One region of the Leptothoe sp. LEGE 181152 genome, then DNA from elsewhere that is predicted to be linked to it. Evidence: riboswitches for the same ligand, from Rfam matches in the RefSeq annotation. Region 1 holds a riboswitch; each other region holds the start of a gene.

Evidence for each region. Region 1 has a riboswitch for cobalamin ahead of QGP82_RS10045 (hypothetical protein). Riboswitches for the same ligand answer to the same signal wherever they lie in the genome.
Region 2: another riboswitch for cobalamin. It lies ahead of QGP82_RS06810 (HupE/UreJ family protein); the one in region 1 lies ahead of QGP82_RS10045 (hypothetical protein).
Region 3: another riboswitch for cobalamin. It lies ahead of QGP82_RS11480 (TonB-dependent receptor plug domain-containing protein); the one in region 1 lies ahead of QGP82_RS10045 (hypothetical protein).

Annotation. Positions count from the first base shown of each region.
Region 1 is NZ_JASATU010000017.1:414,377-422,637, forward strand. Features, by position in the region: gene QGP82_RS10020 (TonB-dependent siderophore receptor) at 1-1,365, opposite strand, end outside; gene QGP82_RS10025 (hypothetical protein) at 1,301-1,462, opposite strand; gene QGP82_RS10030 (helix-turn-helix transcriptional regulator) at 1,547-2,569, opposite strand; gene QGP82_RS10035 (TMEM165/GDT1 family protein) at 2,868-3,485, shown strand; gene QGP82_RS10040 (MFS transporter) at 3,563-4,747, shown strand; cobalamin riboswitch at 4,809-4,953, shown strand; gene QGP82_RS10045 (hypothetical protein) at 5,237-5,503, shown strand; partial or broken gene QGP82_RS10050 (SAM-dependent methyltransferase) at 5,682-5,810, shown strand; gene QGP82_RS10055 (hypothetical protein) at 6,093-6,680, opposite strand; gene QGP82_RS10060 (ferritin-like domain-containing protein) at 6,933-7,367, shown strand; gene QGP82_RS10065 (tetratricopeptide repeat protein) at 8,057-8,261, shown strand, end outside.
Region 2 is NZ_JASATU010000012.1:65,647-73,907, forward strand. Features, by position in the region: gene cobW (cobalamin biosynthesis protein CobW) at 1-698, opposite strand, end outside; gene QGP82_RS06810 (HupE/UreJ family protein) at 1,091-1,774, opposite strand; cobalamin riboswitch at 1,797-1,941, opposite strand; gene pyrC (dihydroorotase) at 2,062-3,090, opposite strand; gene QGP82_RS06820 (cob(I)yrinic acid a,c-diamide adenosyltransferase) at 3,151-3,789, opposite strand; gene cobN (cobaltochelatase subunit CobN) at 3,786-7,769, opposite strand; gene pstB (phosphate ABC transporter ATP-binding protein PstB) at 8,083-8,261, shown strand, end outside.
Region 3 is NZ_JASATU010000017.1:757,267-765,527, reverse strand. Features, by position in the region: gene QGP82_RS11495 (Rieske 2Fe-2S domain-containing protein) at 1-881, opposite strand, end outside; gene QGP82_RS11490 (TetR family transcriptional regulator) at 934-1,713, shown strand; gene QGP82_RS11485 (phosphotransferase enzyme family protein) at 1,735-2,718, opposite strand; cobalamin riboswitch at 2,888-3,043, shown strand; gene QGP82_RS11480 (TonB-dependent receptor plug domain-containing protein) at 3,427-5,466, shown strand; gene QGP82_RS11475 (ABC transporter substrate-binding protein) at 5,490-6,764, shown strand; gene QGP82_RS11470 (phosphodiesterase) at 6,761-7,534, shown strand; gene QGP82_RS11465 (iron chelate uptake ABC transporter family permease subunit) at 7,726-8,261, shown strand, end outside.

The DNA of each region.
Region 1 (8,261 bases):
GTAGTCCACCCCAAATAGTAAGGTGTGAGCAATACCCCCCGTCTCAAACTTGCCGACTAAGTCGGTTTGTACCCCAGCGTAGTCCTGATACCAGTCAGTAGCGCTATTAAGGCGGGCCACCAGACCGGTCGTTTCATCAAAGACCAGGGGGAAAAAAGCATTAGAGTCGTAGTGCTGACTGCTATAGCGAAAGGCATTGCGCACAGACCAGTTCTCGCTAAACCGATGATTCAGCTCATAGCCTGTACTAAAGAAACTGCGCTCTACCACATCATCGAGTTCGCCCACCACGCGGTCCTGGGGCACATCGATCACGCCATCCCCCAACGCTAACAGGCCTGTATCGAAAGGGCGTTCGTCGGTGAGGTATTCCAGATCAACCGTGAGGTTGGTGTTGTCACTAATGTCCCAGGTCACCACTGGTGCGACAAACTCCCGATCAATGTCCTGGCCAAAATCACGAAAACTATCGTCCCGTTCCACCAAGAAATTCAGCCGATAGCGGACATCTGGTGTTACCTGGTCAGAAATATCTAGCTGAGGCCGAAAGAGGCTGCGGCTGCCAGCCTGAAGCTCAAGATTATATAGGGGCTCCGCCGTGGGGCGCTTGGTCACCAGGTTAATCACCCCACCGGGCTGAATTTCACCATAGAGAATTGACGACGGCCCCTTGAGCACCTCAATCTGCTCTAGATTCGCCACCTCCGGCAGGGTCAAAATGCTCGACAGGGAATCACCCCCCGCCAGATTAAAGCCATTGCGCAGTACCCGTGCGCCCTGAAACCCACGCAGACTAAACTCGACGCCCGCGCCTTCACTGTTGTCGGCTACCACACCGCTAACATTTTCTAGGGCTTCATCTAGATCGCTCACCTGCCGGTCGTCCAACACCTGCCCAGGGATCACCTGCACCGCCTGGGGGATATCCAGCAAAGGCGTATCGGTGCGCGTGGCGGTGTTGGCACGGGGAGCAAAATAGTCGCTGCCTGCGGTTTCGCCAGTAACCACGAGACGCAGCGGGTTTGCTGCGACTGGGGTAATGGTGAGGATAAGAGTGTTCTGTTCACGCTCTACCACACCGACAGGCGCTCCAGCTTCACCCACCACAGTGACCCGAATTGTATTGTCATTTAACGTCTGCACCAAAATCTGTGCAATCCCTGCCGCTGTATATATCTGCTCAAACTCCTCACTCAGCTGAGCATTAGGAATATCAGCAATCCAGCTCGCCCCCTCTTGAGATGGCAATACTTCTAGCTCACCACCGTTTGCTAATACCAGGACAATTTCCACCCCCTCCTCAATCGGATTCACCCTGACCTCGCTGACCGGCACCACCGACGCGCTCACAGGTGTAGCTGCCATGACCGCGATGACGCCGCCCCAAGCCAAACCGTCTATCGTTCTCAATTTCCCCACACTCCAAGGCATAATTGAGAAACATACGCAATAGTGTTGACATGCTTCAACTCCGAAACGGAGTTTATTCGACCCCAAGCGGGAGTGTTTTTATCTTTAGGGTGGGAACGGCCCACCAGGCAACAGATTAAAGAGCCTGCCGCTGGCTTCTATAGTTTTTAGGCGAAAAGCCAAACTTACGCTTAAAGGCTGCCGAAAACTGACTCGGATTTGCATAACCTACCGTTTGGGCAATCTGAGCCACCTTTAAATTATGGGTATCTAAAAGTTGTTTGGCCCGTTCCATACGATAGTCGTACAGACAGCCAAATACGGTGGTCCCAAAAATCTGACGAAAACCTCGCTTCAGCTTAAAGTCATTGATCCCCACCCGTCTAGCCAATTCTATGATTGATGGAGGATGCTCAAGGTCTGTCAGCAAAATTTCCCTGGCCTGGTAAAGACGGTGGACATCATCGGTTTTTAGAGTAATTTTGTTGTCCTCCGATAACTCTGGCTGTCCCATTTGTTCTAGTTTGAGTGCGAGCAGCTCCAGAGTCTTGCTTTCTAGATAAAGCTGTTTCACCTTGCCCTGGTAGGGACAGGCTAAAATTTGCTGTACCGCTGCTAGCATAGTGGGCGTCGTCCAGCCAATGGTGCCGAGAATTTTTGCTTGGGATGTTTGGACATTAACGGTTTTACCCAGACTCTCACGTTCAATTGTTTCAGGACAAAGCTCCCCCAACCACTCTGGCGAAACATTGATGGTCAGCATATAAATGGGATGCTTGGCAGAATAGTCAGTAATAAACCTAAAATCGCCTTGGGAAAGACCTAGAAAGTTTTTACTCGGTCCTGCACACTGCACCGCCGATGAACCTTGATACTGTCCTCGAAACTCTCCCATAATGCAAAAACTCAGCCCCAAGGCTGAGTAATTTTGAGTTGTTTGAATCACTCGAAGATTCTCTTCTAGCTGCAACTGGTTAATGGATAGTTCTAACCCCTGCCTTAAGCGAATACAGCGATAGGTTAATCGACCAAAGGGTTTCTCTAAAGTGTAGACAGACTCAAGCACATTAGACTGGCAGGCCGCACCGGTTTGCTGCTGCGCCTCGGCAAACATTTCACTAAGGTTGCTGGTGGAAAATGTAAGGGCAAGGTCGGCCATGTCCTGCTGACGTAATGCTAATGGTTTTCATTTGTATATGTATTTTATAGGAAATCATGCAATTAAAAATCATAAAGGTCCTATTTGTCGTATAATCCTTCTCGAAGGGGAGTAGCTATCGGTTTAGCCGACATCTCTGAATCAACATACTGGTGATGAGCCTGGTTCAGAGAATGATAGGGAATTTCCACTAGTCATTAGCGAGACCTTCACTAAATCTGCTGACGCGGATTTGGTGGAGTCTTGTGCCTCGTCAAATTCGTGCCAGAGACCGTTGTGATCTGAGGAATTTGAAAGGATGCTAGCTGCATTTACGGCCAGTCTGTTATTGATTACTATCTCTGAGTTGGGTGATAAGACCTTTTTTATTGCCGCCATTTTGGCCATGCGCCATCGTCGCCGCTGGGTATTTGCAGGGGCGGTTGGGGCATTAGCCCTCATGACAATACTCTCCGTTTTAGTTGGGCAGGCGGCATCACTGTTACCCGACTCAGTGGTTAAATGGGCTGAGGTTTGTTTATTTATTGTTTTTGGTATTCGGCTGCTATATCAGGCTAGCCAGATGGCAACAACAGGAGACGAAGAGAAAGATGCGGCTGAAGCAGTAGATAGGGCAGAAAAAAGCAAGAGAAAACCGAAAGAGACTCCCTTGGCAATTATGGCCGAGACCTTTGGGTTAGTCTTCGTGGCGGAGTGGGGCGATCGCACCCAAATTGCTACCATTGCTCTGGCCGCAGCCAATCCACCTGGCGGAGTCGTGATGGGTGCCGTCCTGGGCCATGCTATTTGTGCAGCCATTGCCACTAACTGTGGTCGCTGGCTCTGTGGCAGGGTTTCAGAACGTACACTGACTGCATTAGGTGGAGGACTGTTTTTACTGTTTGGCAGCTTGGCTCTGTTCATGCCTCAAGCTTAATTTTTGAGGGCAGGGGGGATAGGACAGATCATCTTATCCCCCTGCTACTTCATCCTGAGAACCCCCAGTAGGATTCTATGACTAATCAATCACGTAGGCTGACACGAACCGTTCAAGCTCTAGGCTGGGTAAGCTTGCTGACTGATTTTGCCAGCAAGATGGTGTATCCACTAACACCTTTTTTCTTGACGAGCATGCTGGGTGCTCCAGTTTGGACAGTGGGGCTGATCGAGGGGATTGCTGAGAGCACGGCCAGTATTTTGAAACTGTACTCTGGCTGGCTGTCGGACTGGGCCGGTCGGCGCAAACCTTTTGCGTTGGCCGGTTATAGCTTAGGGGCATTGTCTAAACTAGGGTTAGCTCTGTCGGGAACCTGGGGCCATGTGTTAGGGGCACGTTTGTTTGATCGGATTGGCAAAGGATTACGAGCTGCACCACGGGATGTTCTAATTGTTGAGAATTGTACTGCTGCCCAACGGGGACAGGCATTTGGCTTACACCATAGTTTGGAAACGGTGGGTGAAGTGCTGGGTCCGCTGGTGGGTTTTGTCTTTTTGCAACACTCTGTAGGAAATTATCGAGGCGTGTTTGCGATCGCATTTTTCCCAGCGCTCCTGGGTGTTTTGATCTTACTAACTCAGGTCAAAGAACAACGTCCCCAAACTAGAAAAGCACGTCCCCAATTTACATTACGAGGATTAAGCCCCACCTATCGACAGTATTTACTAGCCGTTACCCTCTTTAGTTTAGGAAATTCATCGGATGTTTTTCTGTTATTACGGGCCCAAGAGCTGAGCTTTACCGGCTCTACACTTCTGTTACTATACGCAGCTTTTAACCTGGTAGCCGTTGGATTAGGACTGATCGCTGGTCGTCTATCTGACCAAATAGGGCGACGACCGCTACTCGTCAGTGGATATCTTGTCTTTGCTATCACCTATTTGGGATTTGCTCAAGCAGAGACGCCTGCTATTATTTGGTTACTGTTTATGTTATACGGCCTCTATGGCACTCTAACGCGGGGTGTCCAAAAAGCATTTGTTGCCGATCTAGTACACCCCAACCGACGAGGCGCTGAAACCGGCACCTTTCATATGGTAGTTGGTTTGTCTGCATTACCTGCCAGTCTCATCGCTGGCTGGCTCTATGCAACAGTCTCTACAGCGGCTCCTTTTTATGTCAGTTCTGTTGCTGCGGTGATCGCCACACTATTGCTAATGCGAATGCATTTGCCATCGTTAGAGTCAGGGAATCGAGAATGAGCCGCACAGACAGCACCGCAAATTGAATTAACATTCCGTGTTGTGCGTAGTCAGAATGTGCTAGATTACTGGGCGTATCGGTTCTAAGGGGAAACAGTCCTTAGAGGAAACGGGGAAAGAGCAGTGAGAATCTGCCGCTGTCCCGCAGCTGTGAAGGAGGTGTCGCACCTCTCAGTCAGAATGCCCGCCGATAGTTCAACTCATGTTCTACAACATCTGCGAGGTACGGATGATGATTTTAGTGCGTAATTGTAACTATGTTGCCAGGGGAAATCTCTACAATGCTCTACCCTAGGCATATCTAGCTCCATAACTATGAAGTGTGCCTGTTAATTTTGGGCATCTGTTAGTTATCTAATTAATTTTTTGAGAAACTGTTGGCCAGTGTGTCACGGATTGTTATGCCTGCAAAAGGTATGAACAATCTATTGCTCTTAGCACTGTCTAACCCGTTCTCAACAGATCATTTTGAAAAAAGTTAAAAGCATCGTGCCATCCATTATACTGCCGCCTGAAGCACTCATGTTGCAACAGTATCTGCATCGCCCTGGATGTATTCCTGCATCAGTTCATCCGTTTGTGAAACAAGCGGCACTTACGTTTGTTTCACAAACGGCACTTACCCATAAGATGCGGAGCCAAAAGACCTTTGGAAAACCAGCCAGGCGATTTCCATGGCGGGGTTGGTTGATGTTGATTGGATGTACGATCGCATCTCTCTCTCAATCAGTGACTCGCCGCATGCGTCGATGTTGACAACGGCAGTTCTCTCATCGTATGTCCATTGCCCCAGTGGGCAACCGCCTCCATCCTAAAAATGAGAATAGTTACTAACATGAATATTTTGTCATTGCTTGTTGCCCTCCTAGCGATTTTGCTGGTGGTTGACATCGTTGTTTATCTGCTGACTCCCCGCACCCATGGGTCATCATCACTGATGCGGTTTGGGGTTGTCGGACTGCTCAAATCATTGCGAGAAGTACCCACATTTCTATTAATGCGTTTAGCCTTTGGGGGTGGCCTGTGTCGCTTCGGCGTGTTCCGTGCCGTGCGGGCTGACTCGCTAGACTTGGGTGAACGGCCCCTTTCAGATAACGGACAAAAGATGGTCGTGGCTAGCCAGGCCCTTCTTGCATTAAACTGGTATCCGTCCAGTGCCACTCCACAGCAGGGAAACTCAGAAACATGATCCCTTCAGCCTAGGCAAACTGGCAGCAGGTGCTTGTCGCCACTAATCTTCCCCCTCGGATATAATGCCTGGAGCGGCTTTCTAGCCGGGGGCGAGGTGCCGTTGTATGTGCAAATCAAGCTAACTCATCCATCAAATTGATGCACGAGTGCTGTCTTAAAATGGCTGAGCCAGATCGGTGGCATAGACCGTTTTCCAAGCTTTAACGGTGTCCTCGCCAATTTTGCTATCGATTGCTTCGCCGCTATCAGTCACCAGTCGAATATCAAGCGTTGTCTCTGGTGCATTTTGCAACGCTTGGGCTAACTCATTGCTCACTGAGAACACATTATTTTGTCCATCAATTTGAAACACATCGCCATCAACTTTAATGAAAAGTTGAATGATATTTCTGGCGTTACTAAATTCTGAGCAACTCAAATCTGGAGAAACCCGAAACGACCCGCTGAGACAGTCGCGATCGCGAATAATCGACAGCACCCGAATAAAATCACGACTCCAGAGGCTCTGCACCTCAATTCGGGCGGTTGTATTCAAAAAGCGATCGCTAAAGGAATGACGGTCAAATACCCCAACAAAGCTGCCTTCAAACGGATCATTGATTTGAACTGGCTCTGACCAAGGTAAATTACGGTGGGTTCCTAATGTGGCCGAGTCGACAACATCTAGCCCAGCGGCAGTGGCTGCACTCGTTATACAGATACTCCCCAACAACCCTAAACTAATCACTAAACGCCCAATCATAATAGAGCGCCTCTGCTTTATGAGACTCTACTTTGACGATAGCACAAGGGATTGGAAACAGTTGAAATATGAGCTTTCTCTTATTAGTTGCAATTGAAATTGCAGGCTTCCAGATGATCTACCAGATGATTTATGTCTACTTAGCTAAACCCATGCCCCAATCATCTTTCAACTCCAACCATTAAATCATAGCCACCCATAAAACCTATTCCATGCTTATAATCAGAACTCGTTGATTCTCAACATGACTAAATGAAAAACCTTGACACCTCACAAACCATTGAACTGCTCAATCAAATTATGGAATTTGAGCTAGCTGGTGTGGTGCGTTATACCCATTGTTCTTTAATGGTTACTGGGCCCAATCGCATTCCGATTGTAGATTTTTTCAAGACTCAGGCAAATGAATCTTTACTCCATGCCCAAGAAGCCGGTGAGATTATTACTGGGCTAGAAGGCCATCCCAGTCAGCAAATCTCAGCTATTGAGGAAAACAACCGCCACTCGGTTAAAGACCTCCTGTCAGAAAGTCTAAACCATGAGCAAACGGCATTAAATATGTACAAAAAGCTCCTAGATGTGGTCCAAAACGCCAGCGTTTATTTGGAAGAATATACCCGTACCAAAATTGGACAGGAAGAAATGCATACACTCGAGATCAAAAAAATGTTGCGTGATTATAGTTGAGCTCGTGGAACCGTTGCTTAGGTAGTTTGGGGGCCTATCTTAACGCGATGGGCTACCAAGCCCTATGTGGTCAAATCGTCGATGCCACATTAGTACCGGTGCCCAAACAACGGAATCGTTGAGACGATGATAACGAGATCAAAGCAGGCAAGGTGCCTGAGCCTTGGCAGGATAAGCTTCATCTACTCCAAAAGGATGGGAAAATTTGGGTAGTGGGTCGCAGCATTCTAGCCGCTTACCAAATTTTAGAAGACGTTAAGTTGTACATAAATCAGGCTTATTGGGTATAAATCTCAAGAAAGGCCTATGCTTAGAAAGCTGATTTTTAGCGGGGATCGATGGTAGGGCGATTGCGATCTCAGCCGATCTTGCCTACGCTAAACCTGGGATTACACGCATATTTCACGATCACAGGCTGGCCAAACGGTATGAGGCCCTAGAGATGATAAGTGTAAGTATTAAGCCAAAGTACCCAACCCTATCACCTAACACCCGAACGGATATGTGAACCGACAAGTCCCTCAGGTTTGCTTAATCGTCTGCTGAGCAAACTAAATACAGTTGCTTCCCGTGGCGCAGGCATTATCAGTCACGCTCCTAAATTCATAAAATCACCTACAAATTGCCGTAGATCCTTATTGACAATTTTTCTTATTTAGGTGATGCTAAGGTCATCTGTCTGAGCATGTATGAATGCGGGAGGCATGCAAGTAATGGTGGGTCGAGAGATTGAATCGTTAGTCACGATAGTTATCACTCTTTTTCTCTGTTTAATAGTTAACGTATCCCCTGCTGTTGCCAGTGTCACTGATGCCACAGTATGGAATAATTTAGGGCAACAGCTTTTTAGCCAAAAGCGTTATCCAGATGCTTTGTTAGCGTACAATCATGCTT
Region 2 (8,261 bases), on a different contig from region 1:
TCTTCAACAGCGGCATTAAAGCCCAGCAAAATATCTGGGCTAATTTCACCCTGCTGACAAGGAACAACCTTAACGCCCGTGGGTACCGTCTGTTGGAGCCATCGTTGTACCTTAAGACGGTTATCTTCCGACATCACATCGGTCTTAGTTATTAACACCATATCAGCACAGGCTAGCTGATCCTCAAACAGTTCTTCAATGGGCGTTTCATGGTCTAATGAGTCATCTGCCTGTCGTTGGGCTTCTAGGGCCTCTAGATCGCCAACAATTTGACCATTGGCAAGGGCATTGCCATCCACCACCGTTACAACACCATCCACGGTTGCTCCAGTCCGAATTTCAGGCCAACGAAACGCTTGCACTAAAGGCTTTGGCAGCGCTAAACCTGAGGTTTCAATGACAATACAGTCAATGTCTTCTCGCCGCTTTAGAAGAGTTTGCATAGTAGGCAAAAACTCTTCTTGCACAGTGCAGCAGAGACACCCATTAGCAAGCTCTAGAATGTTAGCATCAGGCGTCTCATCTTCATCACAGACCTGGCAGGATTTTAGAATTTCTCCATCAATGCCAACCTCTCCAAACTCATTGACTAATACAGCGATGCGTCGTCCCTGGTTGTTTTGCAATAGATGACGCACCAGTGTGGTTTTACCGGACCCTAGAAAGCCGGTGACTACGGTAACAGGAATTTTATGCATTGGTTTTTCCTAACGACTAAAGATTCAAGATTTTGTGCAAATTTGGTTTGGTAGAGGTGCACATTGGTGCACCCGTCAGGATGCAGACAACTGATTCTGATCCTGCATTGGACGTACAGCAGTGGGTTCCTACAGAGGAACTATTTATTTCTAAAAAAGCTCTTTCCTAAATTCTCTCCAAGCAAATTGAAGTCAAGTATGAAAGAAAGCTAAAAATAACAAACAGGATAGTTTGAGATGTCTAGTCGATCTTTTACCTTTCCTTTTGGAGCTACCATGTACGCATAAGTTGCAGAGTGGGCAAATTCAAGGTCATGTCTACCTTTTGGGACATTATCTTCTAGATACATACACAGTACCCTTTAAGAGGGTTCACAGTAGATCAGCGTAGGTTAAGCGAGCAAAACATAATCCATCATCAGTGTGGACAGAAACGTACCGCCCACACCGCAAATAATAAAACCAGCAAATCGCAGCGCTGAACTTTCGGGTGACTGTTGGAATAGGCGACTACCCATCCCATAAGCAGCTGTTGCGATCGCAAGCTGAATCGATGCAAATCCTAGCAAATAAGCCATCAGAGGACCCATTTCAGCACCAAAGATGGATTCTCCATAAGCAAACCCATGGAACAACCCAGAAATGGCGGCTAAGCCAGTGATAATTGTGCTATTTGGCCGCTCTTTTAGGGCTAGTAGTACACCAAAGACAAGCACTGAGGCAGAAATTACCAGCTCAGGAAGCGGCAAATCAATGCTCATCAAATGAATTCCTGTACCCAAAAGAGAGGCTAAAACAAAGGCAACAGGAATAATTAAGTTGCGACCAATGGCCGCTGCTAACAACCCTGAGGCGATGACAAACACTAGATGATCTAGTCCAATGACCGGATGACCAAGACCGGATAACAATCCTTCAATGAAATTACTGGGTGTCTTTCCGCCCAACGGATGATGAGCTAGGGCAGGCAACCCATTGAGGAGAAATGCTGCGATCGCAACAAGCGCAATCTCACCTGAACGACAAAGATTCTTAACCTTGAAACCCTTCAAGGCGACTAAAGCATATAAACCCATCTGTACCTCGCAGATCAATAAAACGGCAGGTTGACCATCGGCGGGCATTCTGACTGGGAGGTATAAAACTTCCTTCACAGCTGCGGGACAGTGGCAGATTTTCACTGCGCTTTCCCCCTTTCCTCTAGCGGCTGTTCCCCACTAGAACCGATGCTAAGCAGATTAAATCTACCACCTTCGCCTTCGCTTTGGATATCAAAATTGCACAGGATTAACTATTTAGGATTGGCATAGAACGTTGTTTCTTGGCTTTCTGTTAGAACTATACCCATACCCTGTTGCAGATCCTATGCCATTTGCCACGTCATCTCTTCCCCTGCCCGTAACGGCACAAGTTCAGACTCAGTCAGAGGCACTTCATCGGGGATGCGCCACGTTGTTTTGACCAAGGTAATTTGCTGCGTATTGCGGGGTAGTTTGTAAAAGTCTGGTCCATGGAAGCTGGCGAACGCTTCTAGTTTATCGAGGGCGTCAACACTCTCAAACGCTTCTGCATACAACTCCATAGCATGCAAGGCCGAATAGCAACCGGCACAGCCACAGGATGTTTCCTTATTGTTGCGATCATGGGGGGCACTATCGGTGCCCAGAAAAAACTTAGGATTACCCGAAGTGGCCGCTTGCAAAATTGCCCGACGATGCTGCTCATGTTTCAAAATTGGCAGGCAATAGAAATGGGGGCGAATTCCTCCTTGGAAGAGCGCATTACGGTTAAACAATAAATGCTGCGGTGTGATGGTTGCAGCCACATGGTTATGGGCCAGAACAAACTGCACAGCATCTGAGGTGGTAATGTGCTCAAGCACGATACGCAGGTTGGGAAATCGCTGCTTAAGTGGGAGCAAATGTTGCTCGATAAATATCTTCTCACGATCAAAAACATCGACCCCTTTATCGGTCACTTCCCCGTGTAACAATAGGGGCATGTCCACCTGCTGCATGGCAGCAAAGACGCGATCGCACTTACGAATATCCGTCACACCAAAGTCTGAATTAGTTGTTGCACCGGCTGGATAGTATTTAACCGCTTTAACAAACTGGGAGGCTTTGGCCGTAATGATCTCTTTGGGGTCTGTATTGTCAGTCAGGTAGAGGGTCATCAGCGGCTCAAATTGTTTGCCAGCTGGAATGGCTGCAATAATGCGATCTCGATAGGCTGCCGCATCCGCTACCGAGCGCACGGGGGGCTTCAAATTCGGCATAATGATGGCGCGGGAAAACTGACGCACCGTATGGGGCAAAACCGCTTTCAGCATCACACCGTCCCGCACATGCAGATGCCAGTCGTCGGGTCGGGTTATGGTAAGCTTTTGCATCTTTTAATCATTAAACAAGTAGCAAGGTGATTATAGTGTCCATCCACTATGGAAAGCCATCTAATACTCAATCCCTATCTGGGCTGGAATACCTGCACTGATGGGGTGCTTGATGCGATTCATTTCTGTCACCAAATCAGCAACATCAATTAATTCCTGGGGCGCATAGCGTCCAGTACTGGCCACATGACAATGGTTAGGACGAGCCTGAATGCCTGCCATTACAGGTGTCAGATCTAGCCGAGCTTTTTTGAGCGCAATGTGTAATTCATCCAGAACAACCAGGGAAATATCGGGATCCGCAATGAGCTTGGTTGCCGTTTGCCAGGCCTGCTCCGCCATCCGCTGGTCTTGATCCGGGTCCTGGGTTTCCCAGGTGAACCCCCCACCCAGGGTATCGATACTGATGGGAAAACCCTGTTCCTTGAGCTTTTCCAACATGATGCGATCGCCATCGGGAAACGCACTGTCGTTTTTAATAAACTGCACCACAGCCACCCTCATATCATGGGCTAAATGGCGATAAACCAGGTTCATGGCACTACTGGTTTTACCTTTACCTAATCCTGTAAACAAAAGATAAAGTCCTTTTTCATTCCCTGCGCGGTTGGCACGGGACTGATCTTTAGCGGCTTTTATCTTCTGTAGACGGGCTTGCTCTTCTGACGTATTTTGTGGGGTGTTCTGTGGGTTGGTCATAGTGTTTCCTCAATGTGAGCTTCGGCATCTAATACAATGGCCCTCAGCTGTTCTAGCATTTCGGGTGAAACCTGTTGCCATAATCCTCGCTGGTGGGCTTCTAACAACCGTTCTGACATATCCCGTAACGCCCAGGGATTATGGGTCTGGATAAAGCGTTGAACGTTGTCGTCTAGAATGTACGTCTCGGCAACGCCAGCATACATAAAATCAGCCACCGCGTGGGTTGTTGCATCATAGGCAAAGAGATAATCCACCGTGGCAGCCATCTCAAAAGCGCCTTTATAGCCATGGCGCATCACCCCGGCAATCCATTTAGGATTGACAACGCGGGAACGGTAAACTCGGCTGATCTCCTCGGGCAAAGAGCGAATGCGCGGCTGTTGGGGGCGGGAGTGATCACCAAAATAGGCTGTGGGATTTTTGCCCTGGGTGGCGCGCACGGCAGCGACTAGGCCCCCCTGAAACTGGTAGTAATCGTCAGAGTCCAACAGATCATGTTCTCGATTATCTTGATTGTGCAACACAATTTGCAGCTGCCCTAGCCGTTGTTGAAAGACATCGGGAACGGAGGTGGAGCGCAATTTGCCCAACGGTTCCTGTGGGGAGGGCTCTCCTGTGCTGGGTCGCCCATAGGCATAGCAACTCCAGTTAATATAAGCCTGGGCCAGGTCGCGATCGCTACTCCAGTTTTGTGCCTCAATCAGTCCCTGAAGTCCGGCACCATAGGCCCCTGGCTTAGACCCAAACACCCGGTACTGGGCACGAATATCGGCATCCTCAGCACTAAACCCCAGGGACTGCCAATGGTCGGCTTCTTGCTTTACCTGGGTAGCCAGGGGATTCATGCCAGACGGTTCATCCAGCGCTGCCACCGCTGCCACCGCTGAGTTAAACAAATCAATCAGGTTAGGAAAGGCATCGCGGAAGAATCCCGAAATGCGCAGGGTAACATCTACGCGGGGGCGTTGCAGCACCGATAGGGGCAGAATTTCAAAATCCACCACCCGACGACCCACCCCATCCCAAACGGGGCGCACTCCCAGGAGAGCCAGGGCCTCAGCCATGTCATCTCCGCCCGTGCGCATGGTGGCCGTGCCCCACATGGACAGACCCAGGGTTTTGGGATAGTCTCCCTGCTCTTGGGTGTAGCGCTCCACCAGGTTCTCTGCGGCTCGACGACCCACATCCCAGGCACTTTCCGTCGGCAGTCCCCGAATATCAACGCTGTAAAAATTCCGCCCGGTGGGCAGCACATCCGCCCGTCCCCGCGTCGGTGCACCAGAGGAACCGCTGGGCACATAGCCTCCATTTAAGCTGTGGAGCAGGTGGGTGATTTCCTCGGAGGTTTGGGTGAGTTTGGGCCAGAGCCACTGGCGGATCCAGGTAAGTTCTGCAGTTGTTTTAGGACCGCAGACGAAATTCTCTTCCTTAGCCAGCAATTGTTCCACTAAGCAAGCCGCCTGGTGTTCTAGTACTTCAACGGCATCACCAACGGTGTAGAGAGTTGCCAACCGCTCAGGCTGCAACAAAGTATCTGGTATCTCCAGATCTTTGATAACAGTGCCTAAATCTGCGGTGAGGGGGTCAAAATGCAGATCCCAGCCCCAGTCGTCTGAGATCGCACGGGTTAACCCCTGACGACCGGGACCGGGCTGCCGGGCAATGGCCACCATCAAATCCCGCAGCTGCCTGCCATCGGGGCACAGACCTAAAATATGCAACCCATCACGGATTTGAGCTTCCTTGAGATCACACAGGTACCCGTCTGTTTGGGTAATAAATTCGCTAAAGGCATTTGAATCTAACGATTGATCATTGCGCCGCGATCCAGGTTGCTTTTCTTGGGAGAGTTGCAGCTGTGGCAAGATGGGAGCCAGACCTGGCAAAAAACTGAGATCCTGTTGTAGATTTGCTTGGGTGACCAGGGAACAGATGTGATCGCGAATCACTGGAAGTCTTTTTGGATCTAACGACTCCGCATCGTAATACTCGTCAATCAGCGCCTCCAATCGATGCAGCGAGCCATAGAGTTCAGCCCGAGTCAAAGGTGGCGTCAGGTGATCCAAAATCACCGCCTGCGCCCGACGTTTTGCCTGGGTGCCTTCCCCCGGATCGTTGACAATAAAGGGATATAAATGGGGCATTGGCCCCAGGGCCACTTCTGGATAACAGGTTTCAGACAGGGCCAAACTCTTGCCCGGCAGCCATTCCAAATTGCCATGTTTACCCACATGGACAACAGCTTGGGCTCCCCACTGGCAACGCAGCCAAGCATAAAATGCAAGATACCGATGGGTGGGTTCTAAATCTGGCGCATGGTAGTTCAGCGACGGATCATCGTCATAGCCCCGAGAGGGTTGAATGCCGATAAAAATGTTACCCAGTTGAATGCCGGCAATGGGAATATCCACGTCAGGGGCCACCGCTCCCCAGCGGTCAATGACACCCTGTTGCACAGCCGCAGGCAGCATTTGAAAATACTCTTGATAATCTTTTGCTGAGAGAGTTTGATGCACAGGGCGCATGCCTTGCCCTTCAGGATCATTGGTAATGCCCTGGGTAAGCCAGTCGATCAAATCTGCACCGGTGGCCGATAAAATTTCTTCTGGGGGAATAGTGCCGGGGGTAACGGTATAGCCTGCTGACGTTAGCGATCGCAAAATCTCCAAACAGCTAGCGGGAGTATCCAGCCCCACCCCATTGGCCAAACGACCATCTTTGTTGGGGTAGTTGGCCAGAATTAGTGCCACCTTGCGCTGCTGGGGTGCCGTGCGCCGCAGCGTTACCCAATTAGCTGCCAGGTCAGCAACAAACTCAATACGATCAGCCTTCGGCTCATAGGCCATCATCGTCGTCTCCAGCTGAGGATGATCCGTCTGCACCGCCTTAAACGACACCGCCCGACTAATGATGCGGCCATCCACCTCCGGTAGCGCCACATTCATCGCAATATCTCGGGGTGACAATCCTCGCCACTGTTGTTGCCACTGGTCTTCACTGCCACCGCTGAGCATCACCTGAAGCACCGGCACATCTAACTTTTGCCAAAAGTCCACCTGGGGAGACTCAGCATTTAACTTAGCAAGAGAGAATCCAGTGGTATTCAAAATCAAATCAATACTACGATTCTCAGTGAGTTCAGTTAGCAGCTGAGCCTGAATATCTGGATTGCGGAGAGAGGGCAGAAAAAGCGGCAGCGGATTTAACCCACGGCATTGCAAGGCTTCGCAAAGAGTATCAATGACGCGGGTATTGCCAGACAGATAATGAGCCCGATAGAAAAAAATCGCCACCGTCGGCTGGGGCTTAAGATATTTTCTCGAAGAAACTATATCGGTTGAAGTCCCCCCGAGCACCCCAATTCTGGGAGAAATAACGACATTTTTGTCTGTTTCTTCCCTCTCCCACTCTCCCATTCTCCTACTCTTCCATGCATATTCCCCCCACTGCGGCACGGACTTCGGTGCAGGTGGCTCATAGGGATATTCCAAACAGGTTCGAGCCAAATACTGTAGCCCGTAAGTCAGATTTTCCGCTCCCCCTTCCACAAAGTAGTGCCAGAGTGTATCCGCTACGATTAGGGGCACCGTACCCAAACTGCTCAGGGCCGGATCGGGGCGATTGTCACCGGGCAATACCACCAGGCTAATGCCCTGGAACTCTGCAACTTCCCGCAGGCGTTCTAGACCATAGCTCCAGTAGCTGCGTCCCCCCAACAGCCGCACTACAATGACCTGGGCTTTACTCAATACATCATCTACATAAGTATCAATGCTCAGTTCTTGTTGTAGCTGCAGCAGGCTAGCGACTCGAAATTCAGGAAAGTCTTTAGGAAGTCTCGGCAGGCTAGCAGCCAGGGTTTGGATTTCTGTATCGGCAGCGGTGAGGATTACGATGGGGGCTGGGGTTTGTTCCAGAATGATGACTCCGTCTGTATCTGGGCTCCATCCTCCCGGTGTTGCGGCAATGCGATGCATGCGGTCATAGGTGGGTATCGGCTATGGATCTTAGCACTTCCCATCACCATCCTGATCCCGTCCATTGTGCAGACAGCCTGCACGCATATGCTCAGCAGAACAGCTTAAACCCCGCAATTAACAGCTTGGCAGTTCAGCACATTGATATTGTAGGTAAACCGTCCTGGTCTGTAGACGTCAAAGTTAATAAACGCAGTGTTACCAAATGTCACGTCCCTGGCGAAAACTTATCGATTACCAATCCTCCCAAGTTCCTCAAATTTTTTACCTATATTGCGGGGGTAAGGAAAAGAACTCTACGAGGTACTTACAAATGCTATCTCAAATAGAAACGGTAGCGCCACCCAGGACAGTACTTAGTATACGTAATACTACCGTACGTTATGGCTCTGCCTTGGGTGTTTACGACGTTTCTTTCGATATTCCAGAACATCAGATTACGGCTTTGATTGGTCCATCCGGGTGTGGGAAGAGTACCTTAATTCGTTGTTT
Region 3 (8,261 bases), 340 kb from region 1:
TAAATTTTGCCCAGAATATCTGCATCTTGTTCGACAACCACTTTGCTAAAGCTAAGAAAGCTGTCACCTAGCAGATTAAATAGAGGGTGTTTTGCCTGACCAAACAACAAAATATATGTGCGAGTTCGGTTTTCCGCTTCAGGTATAAAGAGATGACATTGAGCAATTTTACCCAATGGAGTTTCTCCATGAAAAATAACCAAAGATGGAAAATGGTTCTCCAGATGAGCTTTTAGCCTATTAGGCAATAGAAAGAGATCTGGCTTTCTCACTTTCTCTAATAGAGAATAAGGTTCAGTGGGCATTTCATAAAACGCATGGGAGTGATGCCCCTGATCAACAAACTGATGAAATTCTACCTCAGTAATCCGAAATAAATCTCGGTGAGTACCGTTTTGATGGTTATAGTCATGCATGTTGAGCAGCATCGTCAGTAAATCAGTTTCAACCCTGATATCAGCGGTATGACCCACAAAGTTATATGTTTTGGCCACATCATCCAACACTGTGGGAATCCCAATTTTTGGCTGATGATCCCCATAGGACCAGATAAAATCGCCCTGAATAAAGAGTTTTAACGGCTTTAATTGAGGCAGCGTTTTCTTACCTGACCCAGGCAATACCGTACAGCCCTTGCCATCAAAGGCAAGGGCATGAAATGGACAGGTTACCTTACTGGTGCCGCTGTTGGTTTCACACCATCCTTCTGACAGCATGGCTCCCATGTGAGGGCAAGCATTGGGCAGTGCATGAATGTCTCCAATGGCATCCTTCCACATCACGTAGTCACTGCCATACAGCGACATTTTGCGCGGCTGATCCACTGCCAGCATAGACCTGTGCGCCAATAACCAGGGCGCACCAAAAAGCATAGACTTCATGGGGGTCTCCGTTAGTTATAAAATTGTGAGGAATCCGTCGTGTTTTAAAAATATGACAGACCAGTCGCATTTGTCAAAAAATCTTCGTCGCCAGCCCAAGCAAGAGCGGGGCAAAGAACGGGTGGAAAAAATTTTAGATGCGGCGGCGGCAGTTTTTGATGAGGTTGGTTATAACGCTGCCACCACCCATCAAATTGCAGCGAAAGCTGGGACAGCCATTGGGTCTGTGTATCAGTTTTTTGCAGATAAAGCGGCTATTTTTAACGCGATGGAGCTGCGCCATGTGGAACGCGTCAAGCAGTTTTGGGCCCATATTAATACGCCAGAAATTGTGCAGCTACCCCTGCGGCCAATGATTCATGCCCTTATATCTTCAGCAGTAGAGCTGTTTGAGCAGCCTGTATCTAGAGTGGTGTTTGTCCAGTTTTACACCGCTCGCGATATGTTCCAGTCGATTGACGACAGCATGACCCAAGAAGCCATTGACTTCCTGGCCAACATTCTACAACAGCGCAATTCATCATTAGGGCAAGCCCAATGTGACCTTCTGGCCGAAGTGTGTGTGCACAGTTCTAATGCCTTGATTCTGAAGGCTCTACACACCTCTGACCAAGAGCATCGTCAGCGCTTGACACAGCAGATTGAGGACCTACTAGTGTCATATTTAGAACCGCATGTTGGGAATGATCGTGCCACCAATGTAATGAAAGTAATGATATGCCCGCACTGTCAGTCAAAACGACTATCAAAAAATGGTCGTCGTCGAGGAAAGCAGTGCTATCTCTGTAAGGATTGTGGTAAACAGTTTGTCCAGTCGCTTGCGAGCGATTAGCCTGTCCACCCTTAGGTCTAATTAGCTACCTGAGCTGATCTTTTCAGATATCTGTTTGAGAAAATTTAGATGAAAATTAATATAGTCATCATTGAGCCAGTCCTGGGCCAGGGAATGACCGGTATTAAGCCCAAAGAACCAAATATCTCGTATGGCAATAAACGGTTCGACAAGACTTAAATCCAAATCAGAAATCTCTCTCTTTGACCTATATCCCTCTAGAAAACTTGACCATAGGGCATCTTCTTTGCCAAGCAGCCTAATCACCCACCTAAATGTGGCCAGATCATAAATGCGCCAACCCAGGCCACAGCAGTCAAAATCAAAGTGTGTGACCTTGCCACCATGCTCATGGGCATTCTCTCCATGAACGTCACCATGGCAAAACCCATAGTCCAACTTACCTACCTCTGTAGCATTAACAATTGTAAAAAGACTGTTGGCTAACTCACTTAAGAACTCCCAGTCTGAGGGCCTTTCTGCTAAATAAGGTTGGATCTTGACCAAAGGCTCATCTATAAGATGTTTGAGGTCTAATGTATAGCGGCTAGCATTGGACTCAAACCCTGAAGAACAACTGTGTATTTCTGCCACTGCCTGACCAAGGAGAGTTGCATCTTTTGGATCGTTAAACTCTAAGATATTTCCTTGGGCAAACTGAGTGATAATAACGTGTCGTTCTCCTTCTGGAGCCATAATCGGGGTAATAAACCCTCCTTGCTTTCTCTCAATAGGAATAGCAACAGCTGCCCCCTGCTTATGTAAGTGCATCAGTGCCGCTAGTTCAAACTCTATGTCTGAGCGTGTCCTCCAATTGTGTCGATACACCCGCAATATAAAATCATCTTTTTCGGAAGATAATTTATAGGTGTCATTGAGCCCCCTATGCCAAAACTCGCAGGAGACAGGATTCGGCATTTTATATTGCGGTGCTACTTTACTCAAAAGCTCAGATGCACTCAAGGTCGAATACGTCGCTTTAATAGTCAAGCTGGGCTGAGGCATAGTAAACAGATTAATGATCGCCGTTGCAAATTTATAGAATGGTGGGGAGCGACCTGGATAGGCATTGGTTATCCAGGTCGCTCACAAGGTGGCTCAGGCAAAAGTCTTTTGAGGAGGCCAACAGTATCTAGGTATTTAATCTGAACATCTCACTTTAGATCAGTGTGATATGATTTTACTCTGGATCGGTTCTAGTGGGGAACAGCCACTGGAGTTAATGGGGAAAGCGTAGTGAAAATCTACCACTGTCCCGCAGCTGTGAAAGAGGTTCTAAACCTTGTTTATGCCTCTCAGTCAGAACGCCCGCCGATGCTGTGACCTAAGATATCTGCGAGGTACGGATGTGAATCAAATCTTTTTTGCCCGGTCCAGGCTCCAACGGCGAGTTTGTTGTCGATATGTCTATAGCCCTTGAAACAGAATTGACTAGAGTCTATGTATACGGTCTTTAGCTTCAGTGGCATAGCTAAATAGTCATCTGAAGCATGGCTCTAGCCTTAACTTTTGTCTGCAAGTTGCTTTGGCCTCCACACCTTAAATCCCTCTCCTTCTCCTCAAGGAGAGAATTTTTGGCTTGAAAGAATTTGTTTTTCTCAAAAAATCTCCTCTCTTACTGCCTTCCTTCTTCAGGAGAAGGGTTTGGGGGATAAAGGTGATCCTTTGGTTGTTCGTTTCTCCACACAATACACACTTAAAACCAAAAGACCAATGTCTACTATGTCCAAGTTCCCTGCTTCTCTAACGCTTTTATCTTTTCTATTGGCATCACCTGCCTGGGCTGGAGAAACAACCAAACTAGAAAATTCTGAATTAGCTCAGACTCCTGAGGTAGATGACGTTATTCGGATTAATGTTGTTGAAAGTATCCTTGATCAGCCCGTTTACTCTCCTTTTCGTCGTGAAGGTACTGTTCGTGAGTCAACACAGCCTGTTTATGTGATTAATCGCGAACAAATTGAAACGCAGGGAGCCCGCACTGTTGATGAAGCCCTACTCTATCTGCCCGGAATATTGAGCGAAGGTACAGCCGGTGGTCAGTTGGGCTCTCAGAGTGGTCAGTTTATTCGGGGAGGTGGAACAGCTCAAACCCTGATTTTGCTAGATGGTCGTCCGATAAACGAGATCGGTGCAGCAGGTGGATTTGATCTCTCGACCTTTACAACCGATGCGGTCGAACAAATTGAGGTGCTGCCAGGGGGGGGCTCAGTACTGTATGGATCCAATGCCATTGGTGGTGTCATCAATATCATTACCCGCAGGCCGCTGGAAGAAGCAGGGATAGAGGCAACCACTAGCTTAGATCTTGGCAGCTTTGGCTATAACAGTCAGGCACTACAGGTGCGGGGAAACACTGGCAATGTTGATTGGAGACTCGGTTATAACCGTACCGATTCAGAAAATGATTTTCCTTTTAGCCTAAGCACAACAGACTTTGAGGGTGATCGCAGCAATGCGGAGGTGCTTTATAACAATCTTAATTTTCAGTTGGCAGCTGATATTAATGAACGCAATCGGGTAAGTCTGGGGGCATTGTATCTCACCAAAGATTTAAATGTTCCTGGTGGTGTGCCGACTCCTAGCGGCTTTGGTGCGTTCAATACACTGACTGAAGATGATAGTCAGTATACAGAAAATTTATTACTGGATTTAACCTATGAATCCAAGCTGGGGCAAGGGGATAACTCATTGCTAACAGCACGATTATTTGGTGATTTCCTTGACCTTACCTTCGAGGATCCCATTGCCGATAGCAGTTTTGATACGCCTTCAGAAGATAGGATCGATCAAATTTCCCTAGGTGGGCAATTGCAGCATACCTGGCAGTTTGCTGATAATCAGAACATTACCTACGGTGTCGACTACCGTAATGTTCAAGCAGAAAACGAAACAACTAATTTGTTGACAGATTTAACCACTGAGGCCTATGACAAAAGCATTAATCAAACCGGTATTTTTGCTCGATACCAGGCTGATATCACCTCTCGCGTCAGTGTTAATGCCGGTATTCGGCAAGATTTTAATGATCTGGCTGATGAAGACTCTTTTACTTCATTTAACTTAGGTACACGGGTGGCTTTAACCGATACCACGAATTTTCGGGCTAACTTTGCTCGCAATTTTCGTGTGCCTACCTTATCGGATCTTTTTCTGACCACATTCAACACCAACAACCCAAACCTTGAACCTGAAACTGGCATTAGCTTTGACGTAGGTATTGATCAACAAATCGGCGACCGGGGCTTATTTAGGGTTACCTTCTATCGCAATGAAATTAAGGATGCCATTAACTTTGACAGTGATACCATGAGGTTCGAAAACATTGATCGAGTGGAGGCCATCGGGATTGAGACGGAGCTAAACTACCAAGTGCTTGACGGTGTGTTTGCCTTTGCAAATTACACGTGGAATCGTCCAGAAATTAGGGAAAGTGATAACCCCGATGATCGAGGTAATTCTTTGCCGTTTACCAATGCCGACAGCTTTAATTTAGGTCTGGCTTATGAACCTGGCGATGGGGTATACGCGGCTCTATTCTTACGCTCCATCAGTGATACTTTTGTTGATCGGGGTAATTCAGAAACCCTTGATGGGCGAACAACCTTGGACTTTAAGCTACGGTTGCCTCTAAGCGACAGCTGGGCATTGAATGCCAGCTTAGACAACATTTTTGATGAGCAGTTTGAAGAGTTTCCTGGGTTCCCTGGCATAGGTCGGAGTGTTCAGGTGGGTTTGAAAGGAACTTTCTAATCAAGTAGGGAGAGGGGGTAACAATGGATCGATTTGAAAAGCAGGACTCTGTCCTCCTTGTAAAGGGGGACTATAGGGGGGGCTCGACCACGGCAAAACCATCTATCCAAAAGTCTGTAACAACCGTCTTGCTATTAGGGCTGTTGGCGACGGCTGGCTGCCGACAACTTCCATCAGAGCCTGCCACAGCTGATAATCATGCTGCCTGCGTCACAGACTACAACCCTGCCACAGACTACTTTCCCAACAAAGTTCAGCCTGAATACGCAACTGGCTTTTCCGTTGACTATTATAACCACTACAAGGTCGTTACCGTTACTCAGCCCTGGCAAGCGGCTAATGAGACTTTTGAGTATCTACTAGTGCAGTGCGGAACTCCGGTTCCAGAAGGGTTTGAAGAGGCTCAAGTCATACAAGTCCCGGTCAATACAGTGGTTACACTTTCTACCACCTACCTGCCTCACCTAGAACTGCTGAACCAGTTAGATGGGCTTGTAGGTATGGATGATTTCAGCTTTGTGTATACTCCTAGCGTTCGTCAAAAAATTGAACAAGGGGAACTCATAGCCTTTAGCTCTGGTAAAACTCTCGATCTAGAGCGACTCCTCGTGAGTGAACCAGAGCTGATCATGACCTATGGTATAGGCGACCCGGATGTTGATGGCTACAGTCGTCTGATACAGGCAGGCTTGCCAGTGGTCCTGGCAGGAGAATATGTGGAAAACTCTCCCCTCGGACGCGCTGAGTGGCTGCTGTTTACAGCTCTGTTCTTTAACCAGGAGGCTAAAGCTCAGCAGGTCTTTACAGATATTTCGACTGAGTATGAATCTCTAGTGGAGCTGACGGCTGGTCTGTTAGACCGGCCAACGGTCTTTTCTGGTTTCAGTTATGAGGGTACCTGGTACATGCCAGGTGGCAAGAGCTACGCCGCCCAGTTACTCAGAGATGCAGGTTCTGCTTATCTGTGGGAAGAGAATGAGTCTACGGTTACTATACCGCTTGATTTTGAGTCTGTCGTTGACCAGGCGGCGACAGCTGATGTCTGGGTAAATGTCAGTCAAGATTGGTTCAGTTATGGCGATGCGATCGCAACCGACCCTCGCTATGGCAGTTTTGATGCCTTTAAGCAGGGCAACGTCTTTAACAACAATGCCCGCATCAATGACACTGGCGGCAATGACTACTGGGAGAGTGGGGCCGTTAAACCCCACTTGCTCCTGGCAGATTTAGTTAAGATCTTTCATCCACAGCTATTACCTGACCATGAACTGGTTTATTACCAAAAGCTAGAACCATGAGCCATTCTATTCTCTTAGCCCAAGTGACTGATAGCCATTTGTTAGCCAAAACCACGGACCAGCTGCGGGGCTGTAATACTTGGCAGACCTTTAACGCAGTGTTACGGGAAGTTACCCAGTGTAAGCCTGATGGATTGCTATTGACGGGTGACTTGGCTGAACAGGGAGAGGCTGAGGCCTATGGGAATTTGGTGGATGCACTCTCACCTCTGCAAATTCCCACCTACTGGCTACCTGGTAATCACGATCGTTTAGACATGCTGCAGCAAGTACTCCAGGTTCTGCCCGCTAGTCAGGGGCTGAGCTCCATTGACCTGGGTCCATGGCAACTGATTTTGCTTGATTCAGTTTTTCTAGATGCCACCTTTGGCGAAGGTCATCTTTCTGCACAGCAGTTACAAAAACTGCGTTTTTATTTAACCCATCATCCGCCCAAGCCCACTTTAATTGCACTGCATCATCATCCCGTCTCTGTGGGCATCGATTGGGTAGATCAAATAGGCGTGAAAAATGCCGATGAGTTTTTCGCGCTGATTGAGCAATTTTCGCAGGTGAAGTTAGTTGTTTTTGGACATATTCACCATGAATTTCAACACAAAACAGCCAGGGGCATTGGGGTTTATGGGTGTCCGTCGACTTGTTTGCAGGTGACACCAGCGGTTACGGCTATGGATGATACTCAGCCAGGGTTCCGGTTGGTTCGGTTGTATGGGGATGGGAGGTATGAGACAGAGGTGAGGAGGGTGAATATTGTGGATGGGGAGCGGTGAGTAGGGATGGGGGTTGCTCAGGGCTTTCCTCCCTGAAACCCTCCTGATGTGGGGACCTCAACGTCCCCACGCCCCTCGCATTAGAGGGGTAGGGAGAAGAACTCCGCAGTGCACCTCAAAAAGGGGGGGTTGGGAAGTTCCTAATCATAAAGACTATCTCACTAAAAACTTACCTCACCCACCCAAAAACTATGGCCAACAAAATCTACACCCTCAACTCCACCCATACAAAACACCCAACTATCTCCCAGCCAAAAAAAATATTCAACAAACTAACTAATCACCGACTTAAATCACTTTCCATCAGCCACCTCGGTGGCCTTACCCTCCTCACCCTGGCGCTCATTATCATATTTCTTGCTAGCCTCGCCCTAGGCTCCGTCGCCATTCCCCCCCATGAAGTGCTGACCATTCTCTTTGGCGGCACCGCCGTTAAGCCCGCCTGGCAAGAAATTATCCTTAATTTCCGTCTCCCCCGTTCCCTAACCGCCATGGCAGCAGGCTCAGCCCTGGCCATCAGCGGACTCCAACTCCAAGCTCTATTTCGTAACCCCCTGGCCGGACCGTCAGTCCTTGGTATCAATGCCGGTGCTAGTCTGGGCGCGGCCCTGATTGTCTTAACCGGCGGCAGTATTGGCTGGTGGGGACAGCTAAGCGTGGTCGGAGCCGCCAGTGTGGGCGCTGCGATCGCAATGTTCCTGATCCTGTTCATGGCCCACCAAATACG